Regions from separate parts of the Streptomyces sp. NPDC102360 genome, predicted to be linked through region 2. Evidence: predicted binding sites of a transcription regulator. Region 2 holds the regulator's gene; the other holds the start of a gene.
What was found. Region 2 encodes HspR, which represses chaperone genes until heat shock. Its sites were predicted from a motif close to TTGAGNNNNNNNNNCTCAA; they were not measured.

Region 1: a site for HspR is predicted at 3,700-3,718, ahead of lon (endopeptidase La). Genes of this name have one in related genera too.

The regions. Positions count from the first base shown of each region.
Region 1 is NZ_JBIWLG010000007.1:342,599-348,837, reverse strand. It holds gene ACIRHA_RS27095 (MarR family winged helix-turn-helix transcriptional regulator) at 1-17, opposite strand, end outside; gene ACIRHA_RS27090 (lysozyme) at 268-1,110, shown strand; gene lon (endopeptidase La) at 1,266-3,677, opposite strand; gene ACIRHA_RS27080 (GNAT family N-acetyltransferase) at 3,846-4,502, shown strand; gene ACIRHA_RS27075 (spermidine synthase) at 4,764-5,456, shown strand; gene ACIRHA_RS27070 (response regulator transcription factor) at 5,550-6,239, shown strand, end outside.
Region 2 is NZ_JBIWLG010000004.1:150,272-156,510, reverse strand. It holds gene dnaK (molecular chaperone DnaK) at 1-1,485, shown strand, start outside; gene grpE (nucleotide exchange factor GrpE) at 1,482-2,138, shown strand; gene dnaJ (molecular chaperone DnaJ) at 2,175-3,362, shown strand; gene ACIRHA_RS19020 (heat shock protein transcriptional repressor HspR) at 3,368-3,835, shown strand; gene ACIRHA_RS19015 (hypothetical protein) at 3,901-4,149, opposite strand; gene ACIRHA_RS19010 (peptidoglycan-binding protein) at 4,151-5,146, opposite strand; gene ACIRHA_RS19005 (hypothetical protein) at 5,937-6,176, shown strand; gene ACIRHA_RS19000 (hypothetical protein) at 6,214-6,239, opposite strand, start outside.

The sequences.
Region 1 (6,239 bases), on a different contig from region 2:
TTTCCGTCTTCGCCCACGTCAGCACCCATGACCAGATTTTCCCCTACTTCCCGGGGGTTCCCGGGTCTGAAAGTTATCGCCCATCACGGGCATCACCGCAGTTCCGCCAGTATTTCGCAGGAGTAGACCAACGGCACACACCGGCCCCTCTTCCCACCCACGGGTCTACATGCGTAGAGTTTTTTCACTGCCCATTCGTGGCATGCACACACCATCAAGCGCACTGGCGCCACCGCACGTCACCCACGTCGTTCCCGGAGGCCGCTCATGCCCGTGCACAGACCTGTCCCCACCCGTCGCAGACGCCGCAGCACCCGCCTCGGAATCACCGGCACCCTGCTCGCGGCGCTCTCCCTCCTCCTCGCCCTGCCCGGCGCGGCGCAGGCCGCCGATCCGCCCGCCCGCGGCGAGGCCCACATGGGCATGGGGGTCGCCGCACACGACGGCGTCGGCTCCCTGCCGCCCGGCGGCGGCGCCACCGCCGTACAGACAGAAGGCGTCGACGTCTCCAGCCACCAGGGCAATGTGGCCTGGTCGACGCTCTGGAACAGCGGCGTGCGCTGGGCCTACACCAAGGCCACCGAAGGCACGTACTACACGAACCCGTACTTCGCGCAGCAGTACAACGGCTCCTACAACGTGGGCATGGTCCGCGGCGCGTACCACTTCGCCACGCCGGACACCACGGGCGGCGCCACGCAGGCCAACTACTTCGTGGACCACGGAGGCGGCTGGTCCAAGGACGGCAAGACCCTGCCGGGCGCGCTCGACATCGAGTGGAACCCGTACGGGGCGGCCTGCTACGGCAAGTCGCAGTCCGCGATGGTGACGTGGATCCGGGACTTCCTGAACCAGTACAAGGCCCGCACGGGACGTGACGCCGTCATCTATACGGCGACCAGCTGGTGGACGCAGTGCACGGGCAACTCCAGCGCCTTCGCCGCCAACAACCCGCTGTGGATCGCCCGGTACGCCGCCGCCCCGGGGACGCTCCCGGCCGGCTGGGGCTTCTACACGATGTGGCAGTACACCTCTACGGGCCCGACGGTGGGCGACCACAACAAATTCAACGGCGCCCTCGACCGCGTAGTGGCCCTCGCCAACGGCTGACCATCTCAAGCCCCGCCGGCGTTTGAGGCGATCTTTCAAGCCCCTGCGGCGATTGAGCAGCGGGGTCCGGGGCAGAGCCCCGATCTTTCCAGCCCCGCCGGCGTTTGAGGCGCGGGGTCCGGGGCGGAGCCCCGCGTCCTCAACACCGGTGCGGCTCAAGCGGCGACGGAGACCGCAACCTTCGCCGAGGCAGGCGCAAGCGCCAGCTCAAGAACCTGCCGCACATCGTTCACCGGGTGCACGTCCAGCTTCTCCAGCACCTCCGCAGGAACATCGTCCAGATCCGCCTCGTTCCGCTTCGGAATGATGACGGTCGAGATCCCGGCCCGATGCGCGGCCAGCAGCTTCTGCTTGACGCCGCCGATCGGCAGCACCCGCCCGGTCAGCGACACCTCACCGGTCATCGCCACATCCGTACGGACGAGCCGCCCGCTCAGCAGGGACGCGAGCGCCGTCGTCATCGTGACGCCGGCGCTCGGCCCGTCCTTGGGGACGGCGCCCGCCGGGAAGTGGATGTGCGCGCCGCGCTCCTTCAGGTCGGCGACGGGCAGCTCCAGTTCGGCGCCGTGCGAGCGCAGGAAGGACAGCGCGATCTGCGCGCTTTCCTTCATCACATCACCCAGCTGGCCGGTCAGGGTCAGCCCCGACGCACCCGTCTCCGGGTCGGCGAGTGACGCCTCCACGAAGAGCACGTCTCCGCCCGCCCCGGTGACCGCGAGCCCGGTCGCCACGCCCGGCACGGCCGTGCGCCGCTCGGCCGGGTCCTGCGCCGACTCGGGCACGTGGTGCGGCCGTCCGATGAGCGAGCGCAGATCGCCCTCGCCGACCGTGAACGGCAGCTCCCGCTCCCCCAGTTCGTGCTGCGCGGCCACCTTGCGCAGCACGCGCGTCACGGACCGCTCCAGGTTGCGTACGCCGGCCTCGCGCGTGTACTCGCCGGCGAGCCTGCGCAGCGCGTCGTCGCCGATGGTGACCTCGTCGGCCGCGAGCCCCGCGCGGTCCAGCTGGCGCGGCACCAGGTGGTCACGGGCGATGACGACCTTCTCGTCCTCGGTGTAGCCGTCGAGCCGGACGAGCTCCATACGGTCGAGGAGCGCCTCGGGAATGGCTTCCAGGACGTTCGCCGTCGCGAGGAACACGACATCGCTCAGATCCAGTTCGACCTCCAGGTAGTGGTCCCTGAAGGTGTGGTTCTGCGCCGGGTCGAGGACTTCGAGGAGCGCCGCGGCAGGGTCGCCACGGAAGTCGGAGCCCACCTTGTCGACCTCGTCCAGGAGGACCACCGGGTTCATCGACCCGGCCTCCTTGATGGCGCGCACGATGCGGCCCGGCAGCGCACCGACGTACGTACGCCGGTGGCCGCGGATCTCCGCCTCGTCCCGTACGCCGCCGAGGGCGACGCGGACGAACTTGCGGCCCATGGAGTGCGCCACGGACTCGCCGAGCGAGGTCTTGCCGACGCCGGGCGGGCCGACGAGCGCGAGCACGGCGCCTCCGCGACGGCCGCCGACCACGCCGAGGCCGCGGTCCGCGCGGCGCTTGCGCACGGCCAGGTACTCGGTGATCCGCTCCTTCACGTCGTCCAGGCCCGCGTGCTCGGCGTCGAGGACGGCGCGGGCGCCCTGGATGTCGTACTCGTCCTCGGTCCGCTCGTTCCACGGCAGTTCGAGGACGGTGTCGAGCCAGGTGCGGATCCAGGAGCCCTCGGGCGACTGATCGCTCGCCCGCTCCAGCTTCTCGACCTCCTTGAGCGCGGCCTCACGCACCTTCTCGGGCAGGTCGGCGGCCTCGACGCGGGTGCGGTAGTCGTCCGACTCCTCGCCGTCGTCCTTCTCACCGTTCAGCTCGCGCAGCTCCTTGCGCACGGCGTCGAGCTGGCGCCGCAGCAGGAACTCGCGCTGCTGCTTGTCGACGCCTTCCTGGACGTCCTTGGCGATGGACTCGGCGACGTCCTGCTCGGCGAGGTGGTCGCGCAGGTGCCCGGTGGCGAGCTTCAGGCGCTCCACCGGGTCGGCGGCTTCGAGCAGCTCGATCTTCTGGGCGGTGGTGAGGAACGGCGAGTAGCCGGAGTTGTCGGCGAGCGCGGACACGTCGTCGATGGCCTGGACGCGGTCCACGACCTGCCAGGCGCCGCGCTTCTTCAGCCAGTTCGTGGCGAGCGCCTTGTATTCCTTGACCAGTTCGGTCACGGCGCCGGGCAACGGGTCCGGCACCTCTTCCTCGATGTTCAGGCCCTCCACCCACAGGGCGGCGCCGGGCCCGGTCGTGCCGGCGCCGATGCGCACGCGGCCGACGCCGCGGATCAGGGCGCCGGGGTCGCCGTCGGCGAGGCGGCCGACCTGCTCGACGGTGCCGAGCACGCCGGTGTTCGCGTACGTCCCGTCGACGCGTGGAACAAGCAGCACCTTCGGCTTGCTGGATCCGGTACGCGCGGCTGCCTGTGCGGCCTCCACCGCGGCTCGTACGTCGGTGTCGCTGAGGTCCAGGGGCACCACCATTCCGGGCAGCACGACTTCGTCGTCGAGCGGCAGCACGGGCAGGGTGAGCGGTGTGGACGTCGAAGCCATGATCTCCCCTTTGGCAGTCAAGTTGAGTTACAAGGACTCAATGCTCGACGGCCTCAAGATGTTCCAGCACGGCCGTTCGCTGTCAGCGATCACGACTATCGCACCCGGCGGGGCGCCGTATGTAATAACTCGAATGCGAAACGGACCCTTACATCTGGGAGTGCGGGCATGACGGGCGAGGAGCTGGTACGGAACTGGATCGACGGCTGGGTCGTCTCTCGCGGCGCCGCTCCCCCGCTCGTCGAGCCCTGGGGTTACACGATTCATGTGGGCCTTCAGGAGCACGTGAGCCGGCACGTCATCGGCGCCACCAACGACGCGGTGTCCGAGGAGGCCGTACGCAAGGCGGCCGGGGCGACGCGCGGCCGCGGCACCCACCTGAAGGTCTTCGCGGACCCGGAGCGGGTGCTGCCGTGGCTCGGCCCGGAGTGGGAGGCGTACGGGGCGGACGACTTCCTGATGTCGTCGGAACTGACCCGGGCCGCCGTGCCTCCGGCCCCCGGGGGCTACATCCGGCACATCTGGAATCGCGCCGGGGTCACGCGGGTCCTGGTCACCGACGCGGCGGGGGCGTTCGCGGCGCGCGGTCAGATCGCCCCGACCGGGGCGAGCGCGGTCGTCGACCAGATCGAGACCTCGGCACACCATCGCCGCAAGGGGCTCGGCCGTGTGGTCATGGGCACGCTCCAGGCAGCGGCGCATGCGCAGGGCGCGACCCGTGCGGTCCTCGCGTGTACCCCGGAGGGGCGGTTCCTCTACGAGTCGGTGGGGTGGCGGATCGAGGCGCCGCTGACGAACGCGAAGTACGTGGGACCGGTCGACTGACCCCACGCCACGGGGCTCCGCCCCGGACCCCGCGCCTCAAACGCCGGCGGGGCTGGATCGCCTCAATCGCCGGCGGGGCTTGATATTTCAAGCCCCGCCGGCGATTGAGGCGATCTTTCAAGCCCCTGCGGCGATTGAGCAGCGGGGTCCGGGGCGGAGCCCCGTGGCGTCGACCCCGGTGCGGGTCACCCTCTGTGACGAGCGCCATGTGAGACGTGGGCCACAGAAAATACCGGCGGGCCGCCGACCCCGTCGGCCACAATGGCCGCCATGACGACCCTGCACCATCCCGGTCCACCCGTCGTCCTCGATCGCCGCGAAGGCCCGTTCGGCGAGGTGGTCCTGCGCCGGCACGGCGAGCTGCTCCAGATCATCGCCAACGGCACGTTCCTGATGGACACTTCCGACGGCCGCTCCGAGCGCCTGCTGATGGACGCCGCGCTCGCCTCGCTTGACGGCCGCGCGAGGCCGCGCGTCCTCATCGGCGGCCTCGGCGTCGGCTTCTCCCTCGCGCACGCGGCCGCCGACCCGCGCTGGGGCGGCATCACGGTCGTCGAGCGCGAACCCGCGATCATCGACTGGCATCGGAACGGCCCGCTGCGCGCGCTCTCCGCAGAGGCCCTCGCCGACCCCCGTACGGAAATCGTCGAGGCCGACCTCGTACGGCATCTGCACACGGCCACGGACACCTACGACGCGCTCTGCCTCGACATCGACAACGGTCCGGACTGGACGGTCACCGAGGACAACGACACCCTTTACGGACCGTCCGGCCTCGCCGCCTGCAAGGACCGACTCGACCCGGGCGGTGTTCTCGCCGTATGGTCCGCACAGCCGTCAGCAAATTTCGAAGAAACCTTGCGGAATGCCGGATTCCAGGCGGTGCGCACCGAAGAGATCCCGGTTGTCCGGGGCGTCCCTGACGTGGTGCACCTCGCTCTGAGGCCCACGTAGCCGACCGGCGGTAACTCCCCGTACGCTGACGTCCGAAACCCGATCATTCAAGCGTCAAGCGCGTCACGACGACGCGCACTCAGGGGCGGGGCGATGGAGCAGACACACACCTCCCACAACACCACCACGACGACCCAGGGAGCCCAACGACGGGTCCTGGTCGTCGAGGATGATCCGACGATCGTCGACGCCATCGCCGCCCGGCTGCGCGCCGAGGGATTCCTCGTGCAAACCGCGCAGGACGGTCCGGCGGCGGTGGACACGGCCGAGGCCTGGCAGCCCGACCTGCTGATCCTCGACATCATGCTGCCCGGATTCGACGGGCTCGAAGTCTGCCGGCGCGTACAGGCCCAGCGGCCTGTGCCGGTCATGATGCTCACCGCGCGCGACGACGAGACGGACATGTTGGTGGGGCTCGGCGTCGGTGCCGACGACTACATGACCAAACCGTTCTCCATGCGGGAGCTGGCGGCGCGCGTGCACGTGCTGCTGCGCCGCGTCGAGCGGGCGGCGCTCGCGGCCACGACGCCGCGCAGCGGCATCCTGCGGCTCGGCGAGCTGGAAGTCGACCACGCGCAGCGGCGCGTGCGGGTCAGGAGCGAGGACGTACACCTCACTCCCACCGAGTTCGACCTCCTCGTGTGCCTGGCGAACACGCCGCGCGCGGTCCTCTCCCGTGAGCAGCTGCTCGCCGAGGTGTGGGACTGGGCGGACGCCTCGGGCACCCGCACGGTCGACAGCCACATCAAGGCCCTGCGCCGGAAGATCGGCGCGGAGCGCATC
Region 2 (6,239 bases):
TCCGAGCGACAGGCGACGAAGGAAGCCGGCGAGATCGCGGGCATGAACGTCCTGCGCATCGTCAACGAGCCGACGTCCGCGGCCCTGGCCTACGGCCTGGACAAGGACGACCAGACCATCCTGGTCTTCGACCTCGGTGGCGGCACCTTCGACGTCTCGCTCCTGGAGATCGGCGACGGCGTCGTCGAGGTGAAGGCCACGAACGGCGACAACCAGCTCGGCGGTGACGACTGGGACCAGCGCGTCGTCGACTACCTGGTCAAGCAGTTCAACAACGGCCACGGCGTGGACCTGGGCAAGGACAAGATGGCGCTGCAGCGCCTGCGCGAGGCCGCCGAGAAGGCGAAGATCGAGCTGTCCTCCTCCACGGAGACCACGATCAACCTGCCGTACATCACGGCGTCCGCCGAGGGCCCGCTGCACCTGGACGAGAAGCTCACGCGCGCCCAGTTCCAGCAGCTCACGTCCGACCTTCTGGAGCGCTGCAAGACGCCGTTCCACAACGTCATCAAGGACGCGGGCATCAACCTCTCCGAGATCGACCACGTCGTTCTCGTCGGTGGTTCGACCCGCATGCCGGCCGTCGCCGAGCTGGTCAAGGAACTGACCGCGGGCAACGAGGCCAACAAGGGCGTCAACCCGGACGAGGTCGTCGCCATCGGCGCCGCGCTCCAGGCCGGTGTCCTCAAGGGCGAGGTCAAGGACGTCCTGCTCCTCGACGTCACCCCGCTGTCCCTGGGTATTGAGACCAAGGGCGGCATCATGACCAAGCTGATCGAGCGCAACACGACGATCCCGACGAAGCGTTCGGAGATCTTCACGACGGCCGAGGACAACCAGCCGTCGGTGCAGATCCAGGTCTACCAGGGCGAGCGCGAGATCGCGGCGTACAACAAGAAGCTCGGAATGTTCGAGCTGACCGGTCTGCCGCCGGCCCCGCGTGGTGTCCCGCAGGTCGAGGTCGCCTTCGACATCGACGCCAACGGAATCATGCACGTCACGGCCAAGGACCTCGGCACGGGCAAGGAGCAGAAGATGACCGTCACCGGTGGCTCCTCGCTGCCGAAGGACGAGGTCAACCGGATGCGCGAAGAGGCCGAGAAGTACGCGGACGAGGACCACGCCCGCCGCGAGGCCGCCGAGTCCCGCAACCAGGGCGAGCAGCTCGTCTACCAGACGGAGAAGTTCCTCAAGGACAACGAGGAGAAGGTTCCCGCCGAGGTGAAGACCGAGGTCGAGGAGGCGCTCACCGAGCTGAAGGAGAAGCTCAAGGGCGAGGACTCGGCCGAGATCCGCACCGCGACCGAGAAGGTCGCCGCCGTCTCGCAGAAGCTGGGCCAGGCCATGTACGCCGACGCCCAGGCCGCCGGTGGCGCCGAGGCCCCCCAGGGTGACGCCCCGCAGGGCGACGCCAAGGCCGACGACGACGTCGTGGACGCCGAGATCGTCGACGAGGACAAGGACCGCAAGGACGGTGCCGCGTGACGGAGGAGACCCCGGGCTTCGAGGAGAACGAGAAGCCTGACGTCCCCTCCGGCGCCACCCCCGACGACGCCGAGCCGCAGGCCGCTCCCTCCGACGAGGAGGGGGCGGCCCCGGCCGGGGACTCAGCTTCCGCAGCGGACGTTGCCCTGACCGCGCAGCTGGACCAGGTGCGTACCGCGCTCAACGAGCGCACCGCGGACCTCCAGCGCCTGCAGGCCGAGTACCAGAACTACCGGCGCCGTGTGGAGCGGGACCGCGTCACGGTCAAGGAGATCGCCGTCGCGAACCTCCTGACCGAGCTGCTTCCCGTTCTCGACGACATCGGCCGTGCCCGTGAGCACGGCGAGCTCGTCGGCGGCTTCAAGTCGGTGGCCGAATCCCTGGAGACGGTCGCCGCGAAGATGGGCCTTCAGCAGTTCGGCAAGGAGGGCGAGCCCTTCGACCCGACCGTGCACGAGGCCCTGATGCACAGCTACGCGCCGGACGTCACGGAGACGACCTGCGTGGCGATCCTGCAGCCGGGTTACCGGATCGGCGAGCGCACCATCCGCCCCGCGCGGGTGGCCGTGGCCGAGCCGCAGCCGGGCGCGAAGGCGGACGAGGCAGCCGACAAGGATGCCGAGAAGGAGAACGGTGGCCCGGAAGAGGGCTGACGTCACACACACGGGTAAGGAGGGACGTCGAGGCCGATGAGCACCAAGGACTTCATCGAGAAGGACTACTACAAGGTCCTCGGCGTCCCCAAGGACGCCACCGACGCCGAGATCAAGAAGGCGTACCGCAAGCTCGCCCGTGAGAACCACCCCGATGCCAACAAGGGCAACGACAAGGCGGAGGAGCGCTTCAAGGAGATCTCCGAGGCGAACGACATCCTCGGTGACCCCAAGAAGCGCAAGGAGTACGACGAGGCGCGCGCCCTGTTCGGCAGCGGCGGGTTCCGTCCGGGACCCGGCGGCGCCGGCGGCAACGGCTCGTTCAACTTCGACCTGGGAGACCTCTTCGGAGGCGGCGCCCAGGGCCAGGCCGGTCAGGGTGGCTTCGGCGGCGGCATCGGCGATGTGTTCGGCGGACTGTTCAACCGGGGCGGTGCGGGCGCGGGTACGCGTACGCAGCCGCGCCGGGGCCAGGACATCGAGTCCGAGGTGACGCTCAGCTTCACCGAGGCGGTGGACGGGGCCACGGTCCCGCTGCGCATGTCGTCGCAGGCCCCCTGCAAGGCGTGTTCGGGCACCGGCGACGCGAACGGCACACCGCGCGTGTGCCCGACCTGCGTCGGCACCGGACAGGTCTCGCGGGGCGGCGGTGGCGGGTTCTCCCTCACCGACCCGTGCGTGGACTGCAAGGGCCGCGGCCTGATCGCCGAGACGCCGTGCGAGGCCTGCAAGGGCAGCGGGCGGGCGAAGTCCTCCCGCACCATGCAGGTCAGGATCCCCGCGGGGGTCTCCGACGGCCAGCGCATCCGGCTCCGCGGCAAGGGCGCACCCGGTGAACGGGGCGGCCCCGCGGGCGATCTGTACGTCGTCGTGCACGTCGACGCCCACCCGGTCTTCGGCCGCAAGGGCGACAACCTCACCGTCACCGTCCCGGTGACGTTCACCGAGGCGGCGCTCGGCGCCGAGGTCAAGGTGCCCACGCTCGGCGGCCCCGCCGTCACCCTGAAGCTGCCCACGGGCACGCCGAACGGGCGGACGATGCGGGCCCGCGGCAAGGGCGCGGTCCGCAAGGACGGCACGCGCGGCGATCTCCTGGTGACGGTCGAGGTGGACGTCCCCAAGGAGCTTTCGGAGGACGCCCGCAGCGCCCTCGAGTCGTACCGCAAGGCGACTGAGGACACCGATGTGCGGGCAGAACTGTTCAAGGCCGCGAAGGGAGCGTGAATGTGATGGACGGGCAGCCCGGCCGTCGGCGCCACAACCCGTACGAACTGACCGACGAGACGCCGGTGTACGTCATTTCGGTGGCGGCACAGCTGTCCGGCCTGCATCCACAGACCCTGCGCCAGTACGACCGCCTCGGCCTGGTCTCGCCCGACCGCACGGCCGGGCGCGGCCGGCGCTACTCCGCCCGCGACATCGAACTGCTGCGTACGGTGCAGCAGTTGTCGCAGGCCGAGGGCATCAACCTGGCCGGCATCAAGCGCATCATCGAGCTGGAGAACCAGGTCGCCGCGTTGCAGTCCCGGGTGGCCGAACTCTCCGCGGCAGTGGAGGGCGCGGCCTCCGCGATCCAGCAGCGCGAGGCGGCGGTGCACGCCTCGTACCGCCGGGACCTGGTCCCGTACCAGGAGGTCCAGCAGACGAGCGCGCTGGTGGTGTGGCGGCCGAAGAACAGGCGGTCGCAGGACCAGTAGTCGTACGTACGTGAAGGGGCCCGGAGGCCGCGAAACCTCCGGGCCCCTTCACGTATGTGCCCGGCTCATCTGCCCGTCGACTGCCACACCGCGATCACCAGTGCGGCGCACGAGGTCAGCGCCGCGAGGGACGGCAGCGGCCAGCGGGAGCGTTCCAGGGCGTCGATGCGGTCCTCGTGCTCGCCCAGTGTCTTGTCCGTCTGGTCGGCGCGCTGGAGCACGAGCGCCAGATTGCCCTGGGTGGCGGCGAAACCCACGTCGACGGAGCGCCGCAGTCGCTCCAACTCCAGGGCCACATCGACCTGTTCACCCATGTCACGCCTCCGGTACCCGCAGCTTGTCCCAGCTGGTGCGGCCCGGAACGCCGTCGGCGTCCGCGCCCGAGTAGCCGAGCTTGCGCTGCCACGCCGCGTACGAGGCCACATCGGCCGCGGTCCACTCCGGTCCGGGGCCGACCCGGTACCGCCCGCAGCCCTCCGCGACGAGACGCTTGCCGACCGCCGTGATCAGTGCGCCGCGGCGACCCGGCACGAAGAAGGAGGCGCCGGGAAACCGCGCGTACGCGGGCGGCGGCGCGGGCACCGGGAGGGTGCCGAGCCGGGTGCCGATACGGGTCCGCATCCCGCTCATCGAGAACGACGGGTCGATCTTGCGGCGGGTCCACTCCTTGTGCCCGATCACACTCGCCGCCGTCCAGCCGTGGGCACGGCACAGGGCCGCCGACAGCCGTTCCACGGCGGCGAGTTGGGCGCTCGGGTAGGGGTCGCGGCCGTTGCCGAGGTTCTCGATCTCGAAGCCGTAGAAATGGGTGTTGCCGTCGACGGCGTCGGGCCCCGGTGGTGAGGGCAGGGCGCGTTCGGCGCGGACGGCCGCGTACACGGCGGACGAGCCCGAGCCCGCGTGGTTAGTGCGGCCGTGGCCGACGAGGTGCACGGTGTCGGTGCCGGATGCGGCGGACCTGCTGCGCAGGGTGCCGCGGAAGGCGGGCAGGGTTTCGCCGGCCCCCACTCCGGTCTCGTGGACGACGCTCTGACCGGGCCGGGCGAGGTCACCGGTACCGCGGTCGGCCCACGCCGAGTACAGGGCGGGCGCCACATCCTGTCCACTGCCGCCGAGTTGGAGCTGAAGCTGGGCCGATGAACTCCCGGAGAACGCGCGCATGGCGGCCGGCAGATCGGTCGCGTACGAACGTTCCAGCCCCCAGGACTGCACCTGCGCGCCGACGTCCTCGCCGCCGAGCCGGGTGGTGTGCGTGGCGGTGCGCTCGCCGGTGCCGAGCGCGGCCTCCGTGGCCGGATCAGCTTGTTGCACGGGACACCTCCACGAGTTCGAGGCTGATGCTGCGGTAGGGCAGCGGGAGGCCGGGGGTATCGGTGTACGTGGTGACGGCGAGCTGCGGGCGACGTCGCCGTGTTTGCTCGCGGCGGAGCTCAGGCGTCCAGCAGAGTCGGCGAGCTGTTTCATGTTCCGAGGGGACGGCAGCGCCCGGGATTTGGTGCTGTAGATGTGTATCTCGCCGTTCAGCTTTCGTACTGCTTCCTTCAGGGCGGTGACTCGGCCTGCCGAGGGGAGCCTCATGTTCTGAGGTTGTTCGGGAACCGCGCGGGTTATTCGGCCGCTGTCTGTCGTCGTGATTTCCCTTCCGCCGAAAGCCCGACGCGAGAGAGCCTGTACGGCTTTCTGTATGTCGAATATCTTGATGCCGATCGAAGAGAGGCCCGCTTTGAGTGCCACGATGCCGAGCACGATGTACGCGGGGCCGCCGCCGGCCTTGAGTACACCCAGTATTTCCTTGAGGACGGGAAGTTCCGCGAGGGCTCCCTTGAGGTCTGTCTTCTTGTCGGCCGGTCCCGCTGCTATTGCCTTCTTGAGGACCTCGACCTTGTCGCTCAGCTCCTTGCTGGTGGCTGCCGGCGATTTTCCACCAGCGGGAGATGTCTTGAGCGAGGATTCAAGCTCGGACACCTTTTCGTAGACGTCATCTGTGGTGTGCTTGCTCATGAGTGATCCTCCGTTCCCATTCTGCGTCTTGACTCCTTGATCTGCCGTGGCCAGGATGGGGCGAAATGGCAGGAAGGACGGCCGAGTGGAGGGTGTGGGCGTGATCCATCTTGCAGAGGCGACCGACATGCAAATCCTGGCGAGGTTAATCGGGGTTGTTATGTCGGCATTGGGTGCCATCCTGCTCATTTTCTTTTTGCTCATGCGTGGTGTGGTTGGCGAAGAGCGGGAGGCAGGGAACTTTGAGGCAGCCGCGAAGGTCAAGAGAAATGTGCTGATCACCTTGGGCTTGGGCCTGCTTCTACTCGGCGGCGGCGCTGCCGTCTATTTCACCGCTTGACGAGTTCGTCGGGGCCGGGTCCACGGCGGACGGCCTTCTAAGCGAAGAACGTGCCGAGGTCTT